DNA from 2 places in the Arthrobacter sp. NPDC057013 genome. Region 1 is predicted to be linked to the other one. Evidence: riboswitches for the same ligand, from Rfam matches in the RefSeq annotation. Region 1 holds a riboswitch; the other holds the start of a gene.
The links. A riboswitch is a leader RNA that binds a small molecule or an ion and turns the genes downstream of it on or off. The one in region 1 is predicted to bind S-adenosylmethionine.
Positions count from the first base shown of each region.

Region 2: linked by a shared signal. The riboswitch ahead of ACFTSA_RS10350 (aminotransferase class V-fold PLP-dependent enzyme) and the one ahead of ACFTSA_RS11545 (DUF1737 domain-containing protein) in region 1 are both predicted to bind S-adenosylmethionine.

Region 1 is NZ_JBHUSE010000007.1:54,350-57,551, forward strand. It holds gene ACFTSA_RS11535 (O-succinylhomoserine sulfhydrylase) at 1-788, opposite strand, end outside; gene ACFTSA_RS11540 (rhodanese-like domain-containing protein) at 790-1,209, opposite strand; gene ACFTSA_RS11545 (DUF1737 domain-containing protein) at 1,206-1,514, opposite strand; SAM riboswitch class IV at 1,528-1,642, opposite strand; gene ACFTSA_RS11550 (NtaA/DmoA family FMN-dependent monooxygenase) at 1,849-3,144, shown strand; gene ACFTSA_RS11555 (aromatic amino acid ammonia-lyase) at 3,149-3,202, shown strand, end outside.
Region 2 is NZ_JBHUSE010000006.1:52,185-55,386, forward strand. It holds gene ACFTSA_RS10345 (class I SAM-dependent methyltransferase) at 1-280, opposite strand, end outside; gene ACFTSA_RS10350 (aminotransferase class V-fold PLP-dependent enzyme) at 381-1,799, opposite strand; SAM riboswitch class IV at 1,834-1,947, opposite strand; gene hisN (histidinol-phosphatase) at 2,129-2,941, opposite strand; gene ACFTSA_RS10360 (ribosome small subunit-dependent GTPase A) at 3,008-3,202, opposite strand, start outside.

The sequences.
Region 1 (3,202 bases):
GACATGGTCTCCAGGCCCTTGGTGAGGACCCAGGCGTTGAAGGCGGAGAGCGCGGGGCCGGTGTGGCGCATGAGCTGCCTGACCGGGCCGTCGATGAATTCCTTGGTGCCCAGGATGGCGCCGCCCATCACGCGGCCCTGGCCATCGATGTGCTTGGTGCCGGAGTAGACGATCACGTCCGCGCCGAGGTCCCCGCAGCGCTGCAGCAGCGGGGTGGCAAAGACGTTGTCCGCCACCACCTTGGCGCCGGCGGCGTGGGCGAGTTCGCTGACCGCTGCGATGTCCACAATTTCCTGCATGGGATTGGACGGGGATTCGAAGAAGACCGCCGTGGTGGGCACCGAGAGGGCAGCACGCCACTGCTCGAGGTCCGGACCGTCCACGAATACGGTCTCCACGCCCCAGCGCGGCAGGATTTCGTTGAGGATTACGAAGCAGGAGCCGAACAAAGAACGGCTGGCGACCACACGGTCCCCGGCGCCCAGCAGGGCACCCAGGGCGGTGAACACCGCAGACATGCCGGACGCCGTCGCAAAGCACGCCTCGGTGCCTTCGAGCAGGCGGAGCCGCTCCTGGAACGTGGCCACTGAAGGGTTCCCGTAACGTGAGTAGACGAAGCGTTCGTCCTCGCCGGTGAAGGCGCGCTCCGCAGCCGCGGCCGACTCATAAACGAACCCGGAGTTCAGGAAGACAGGTTCGGTGGTCTCTTGGAAATTGGTGCGGTCCAGCCCGCCGCGGACGGCCTGGGTATCGGGGCTCCAGCCGGCGGCGTCGTGATTAAAGGTCAACTTAGTTCTTTTCCAGGTTCGTCGGCAGTCCGCGGTTCTTCCATCCGTTCACGGTGCGCTCACCGTAGCGGTCGGGCTCGCCCTCGAAGCCTTCGAGGACGTTGTAGGCTGTGAAGCCGGCCTGCGCGGCAGCGGTGGCGGCGGCGATGGAGCGCTGGCCGGAGCGGCACAGGAACAGCAGCTCCACCCGGGTGTCCTCAGGCGCCTGCTGCCTCAGCTGCTCGACGAAGTCGGGGTTGGGAATGCCGCCGGGATAGGTCCACTGGATGAAAAGAGGATCATTCCGCTGGCCGTTCGCGGACGTGGTGTCCGGAATGCCGATGTGCGCCCACTCGCCCTCGGTCCGCACGTCCACCAGGACGGCGCCCTGCTCGAGCTTGGCCCACGCGTCCTGGGGAGTGAGGTCTCCGGCGTAGCTCATGCGTGGCCCTCGTAGGCTTCTGCGCTGAGGTCATCATCGGAGTCCAGCCGGTCCACGGCGGTGGCGACGGCGGCATCTGCGGTGGCGATGGCGGCAGGCAGGATAAGGGCCTGGGCCACGATGACGGTGGTGCCGTTGAAGGTGGCGGCAGGGCTGCCGTGCAGCACGTATCCCTCGGCCAGGGCGGCCGAGATGCGCTCACAGAATGCGCGGTCATCCGGGCCCGTGATCAGGCGGTAGGACAGCTTTTCCTCGGGTTTATCCTGCTGGGATGGCAGCGTTGCAACGGCGGGCGCGTCTGACACGACGGATCTCCTTTTCTCACGCTTGCAGCTCGAAGTGGTCGATATGCCGAGTATTCACCTGAGGCACCCCGCCGCGGAAGGAGGGTTGCCGACCGGCCAGTCAGGGCTTAATGCCGGTACTCATTACTCCCCAAAAACGTAACACTGACGACGGCGGCGCGCACCGCGGCCGTCGTCATGTTCCGTAACGCACCCAACAACTGGTCATGGTGGTGACCCCGCGTTGCGGTTACAAAGCCGGTGGCCGGGAGGATAATGACGGGAGATGAACCGCCGTAACGCCGGATGAAACCAGGCCACAGTGAATGACTCGCCCCCGAATACAGTGACTCCCATGCTGCACTTTGGATGGTTTGTGGGCCATGGCTTCGGGGTTCAGGGCTGGGGCACGCCCGGCTATGGAATCGGCTATGACTGGAAGAAGCCCGACCCCTACCAGCACGCCGTCCGGGAGTTCGAGCGGGCGGGGCTGGACCTGTTCATCATCGAGGACTCGCTCACCGTCCCCGACACCTACGGCGGGACCGCTGAGGTCTCGCTGGCGCAGGCGTCCTTTGCGCCGAAGCACGATCCGCTGGCACTGGTGCCGTATCTGCTCTCCGCCACGGAACACCTGGGCATTGTGCCCACGATCAGCGCGTCCTTCTATCCGCCGTTCACCGCCGCCCGGCTGCTGGCCACGCTGCAGCACTTCTCCAACGGGCAGCTCGGCTGGAACGTGGTGACCTCCGGCAGCGACCTGGCCGCGCAAAACTACGGGCTGGACCAGCAGATCGAGCACGACCTCCGCTACGAGAAGGCCGAGGAGTTCGTGGACGTCGTGCGCAAGCTCTGGCGCAGCTGGGAACCGGACGCCATCCGGGAGGACGTTGGGGCAGGAATCTTCGCGGACCACACCAAGGTCCGGCCGATCCACCATGACGGCGAGTTCTTCAAGGTCCGGGGACCGCTGAACACGGCACCCCTGCCGGAGGAACCGGTGCTGGTGCAGGCGGGGGCATCCCCGCGGGGCAAGGCCTTCGCGGGTGCAAATGCGGATGTCGCCATTGCCCTGGCCCGCGGTGTGGACGGCATGAAGGCCTACCGGGATTCCATCCGCGCCGAAGCCGCCGGGGCAGGCCGGAACCCCGACGACGTCAAGGTGCTGTTCGTCCTCAAACCCACCGTGACCGGTTCCACCGCCGAAGCGGAGGAACTGCGGGCTGCCCGCCGGGAGCTCACGCAGCGGGACATCGACAGCCAGCTCAACTCCATCTCCTACCTGTCCGTCATCGACTTCAAGCGGTTCGACCTCGACGCGCCCCTTCCCGAACTCAGCACCAACAGCAACCAGGGCACGCTGGAGCACTTCTCCAAGGCCGCCCCGCCGGGGTCCACCCTGCGGCAGATCCTGCAGGCCCGCAGCGGCGGCGCCGGTGACAGCATCATCGGCACCGCCGAGGAAATCGCGGACTACCTCGAGGAAACCGGGGCCGCAGTGGGCGGCGACGGGTTCCTCTTCTCCGGCTTCGTGGACCCGGCCACCATTCACGGAGTGCTGGACAGGCTGGCACCGGTGCTCCGCCGTCGGGGACTGCTGCGGACAAGCTACGGCGACGGCGGCTTCCGCCGGAACCTGCTGGACTTCTAACGCCATGGCAGGCGCTGATGCACGCGGCACGTTCCTGATCGGCACGGCGCAGATCCGC
Region 2 (3,202 bases), on a different contig from region 1:
GGTAGGCGCCGCTTGGAAAGACACGGCTGAGCTGTTCCAGCATGTCCACGGAAGGGTCCACCGCGCTGACGCTGAGCCCGCGTTCCACCAGAAGGGCCGTGAATTTACCGGTTCCGGCGCCGATGTCGGCGGCCGTGCTGGCCCCGGCCGGGATGAGCCAGTCCGCGGAATCGTCAGGGTAGCCGGGACGGACGCGGTGATAGTGTTCGCCGCCGTCCTGGAAGCTCTGCCCAAGCTCCCGCCGGCGCACGTGATGAAGTTTGGGACCGCCCCGTGCCACGCACAGTCTCCTTAGCCCGACGTCGAAAATTACCTTTCGAATTTACCGTACGGAGGCCGCTGGCAGGGGAGCCCGGGTGGCGCTTAGTCTTGGATGCCCGTCAGTCTTGGATGCAGGGCGCGGCGCCGGCAGTGCCTGGCGTGTTGGGTGCCCACTCGGGGTAGGTGCGGGTGTCGTTCGCCGGAACCCAGCGTCCGGCATCCACCACGTAGTCCCAGCCGAGGCCGGAGCGGCGGAGCTCCTCGATGCCGGCGAGCAGCCGCTGGGCGTCCTCGAGCCGTGATCCCACACCGAAGCTGGCGCGCAGGGAACCGGACGGCAGGCCGAGGCGCTTCAGCAGCGGGTGCGCGCAGAAGCGGCCGTCGCGCAGGCCCACGCCGTGTTCGGCCGACAGGTAAGCGGCCACGAGCCCGGCGTCGTAGCCCTCCACGGAGAAGTTGACCACGCCAATGGCATCGTCCGGGTCACTGTCCTCGAAGATCTGGTGGACGGTGACGCCGCCGATCCTGCGCAGCCCCTCGACGAGGAAGGACCGGATGGCAGCCTCATGGGCGTGCCAGCTCTGCGGATCCAGGGCAGCGATGACCTGGGTTGCCCGGGCCAGGGTGGCTGCGCCGAGCACGTTGGGTGAGCCGCCCTCGTGGCGGGCGGGGCCGGTGGCCCAGCTGACGCCGTCGAGCCTTGCCTCGCTGACCGCGCCGCCGCCCGCGAGATGGGGCGTGCCGGCGTCGAGCCAGTCGGGACGGCCGATGAGCACGCCGGCGCCGAAGGGGGCGTAGAGCTTGTGGCCGGAGAAGGCGAGGTAGTCGACGTCGTCCGCGGCGATGTTGACGCGGCGGTGCGGCGCGAGCTGAGCGGCGTCCACCACGATCCGTGCGCCGTATTCGTGGGCCAGTGCAGCGAGGCGCCGGATCGGAAGGATTTCGCCGGTGACGTTGGACGCGCCGGTCACGGCCAGGAGGCTGACATCGCCGTGCTCCAGCTCCGCACGCAGGCTGCTGATGGTGGCTTCCAGCGTTTCCGAGGCCACCACGCTGCGGTGCGGCACGCCCTGCCACGGCAGCAGGTTGGCGTGGTGCTCGATGTCCAGATACAGCACTTCACCGGTGTGGTGGTGGTCCTCCACCGGCAGGCAGCCGGCCAGGAGGTTGAGGGAGTCGGTGGTGTTCCGGGTGAAGATGACGGCGTCATCGGCGCGGCCGCCCACGAACTCCCGCACGATGTCGCGCGCGTTCTCGTACACGGAGGTGCTGATCTGCGAGGCGTAGCCGGCGCCCCGGTGCACGCTCGCGTAGTAGGGCAGGATCTCGTTGAGGTAGGCAGAGACCACGGACAGGGCGGGCGCGGAGGCGCCGTAGTCGAGGTTGGCGTAGCGGACGTGGCCGCCCTGGATCAGCGGAGCCTGGATTTCCGCGCCGGTGACGGCGGCCAGGGGACGGCCGGCGGCGGCGAATCGGCCGTCCAGCAGGGCCGCGTCCGCGGCAGAAGACTCGGTGGATGAAATGATCGCAGTCGTCATGGGACCTCACTGGGAAAGGACCCCACGTGACGGGGATCCGCGCTTGCCGGGTCCGTTCCGGATCGGCCTGGTCGTCACCCGGGGCACCCCACCGCGAATGGAGGGTTGCCGGCCAGCTAACCGGGGTTTAGCGCTGGCACTCGTGACCTGTTACGAGACTAAGACATCTGGCCGGCCGATGAAAAAGCCGCTCCGGAATGTTAAGTGGATTATTACGCAACCCGGATATCGGGCCTTCGGCCGAATAAACGACGGCGGCCGCCACCAAAAGGGGGCGACCGCCGTCGTAATATTCAGCACAATGGCGCCGGGCCGGCTCCGGGGTAGGGCTAGAGCAAATCGTCCAGCTGCGGGTTCAGCCGCTTCAGGACTTCCGAGTGCAGGATCGAGTTGGTGGCGAGGGCGTTGCCGCCGAACGGGCCATCCGTGCCTTCGAGGGAGGTGAAACGGCCCCCTGCCTCGGTCACGATCGGCACCAGCGCCGCCATGTCGTAGAGGTTCAGTTCCGGTTCGCAGGCGATGTCCACCGCGCCTTCGGCCACCATGCAGTAGGACCAGAAGTCGCCGAAGGCGCGGGTGCGCCACACATCCTCGGTGAGCTGCAGGAACTCGCCGAGGTTGCCGCGGTCCTTCCAGCCGCCGAGGCTGGAATAGGACAGCGAGGCGTCGGCGAGGCTGGACACATTGGATACCTTGAGCCGGGTGGCGGCGGCCAGGGAACGGCCCGAGTAGGCGCCGGCGCCCTTGGCGGCCCACCAGCGCTTGCCGAGCGCCGGGGCGCTGACCACGCCCACGACGGGTTCGCCCTCGTCGACGAGGGCGATCAATGTGGCCCACACCGGCACCCCGCGGACGAAGTTCTTGGTGCCGTCGATGGGGTCGATGATCCAGCGGCGGGAACCGTGGCCGGAACTTCCGAACTCCTCACCGAGCACGGCGTCACGGGGGCGGGAACGGGACAGCTGGCCGCGGATGGACTCCTCGGCGGCCTTGTCCGCATCGGTGACCGGCGTCAGATCAGGCTTCGTCTCGATCTTGAGGTCCAGCGCCTTGAACCGGCTCATGGTCTGGTCGTCCACGGAATCGGCCAGCACATGGGCCAGACGCAGGTCATCGTTGTACGTTGAAGCGGGTTGGGTCATGGTTCCAAACTACCCTCAAAGGCCCGGCGGGGCGGGGAGGCAGCCGCCGGGCTGCGCCACGGAAGGCTAGCCGACGCTGCCGAGTTCCTTGGTCTCCTGGCCCTCCGTGCGCGGGTCGGTGCCCAGCAGGCGGCGCAGGGACGCGAGCCTGGCCGCTCCCGTGGGGCCGGCGTTGCCAGCCGCGACCCAGGCATCCACGCCGCAGTTGACGGCGGCGGCGTCGTGCTTGCAGCCGCGTTCGCAGGCCTCGGTGCCCGGCTC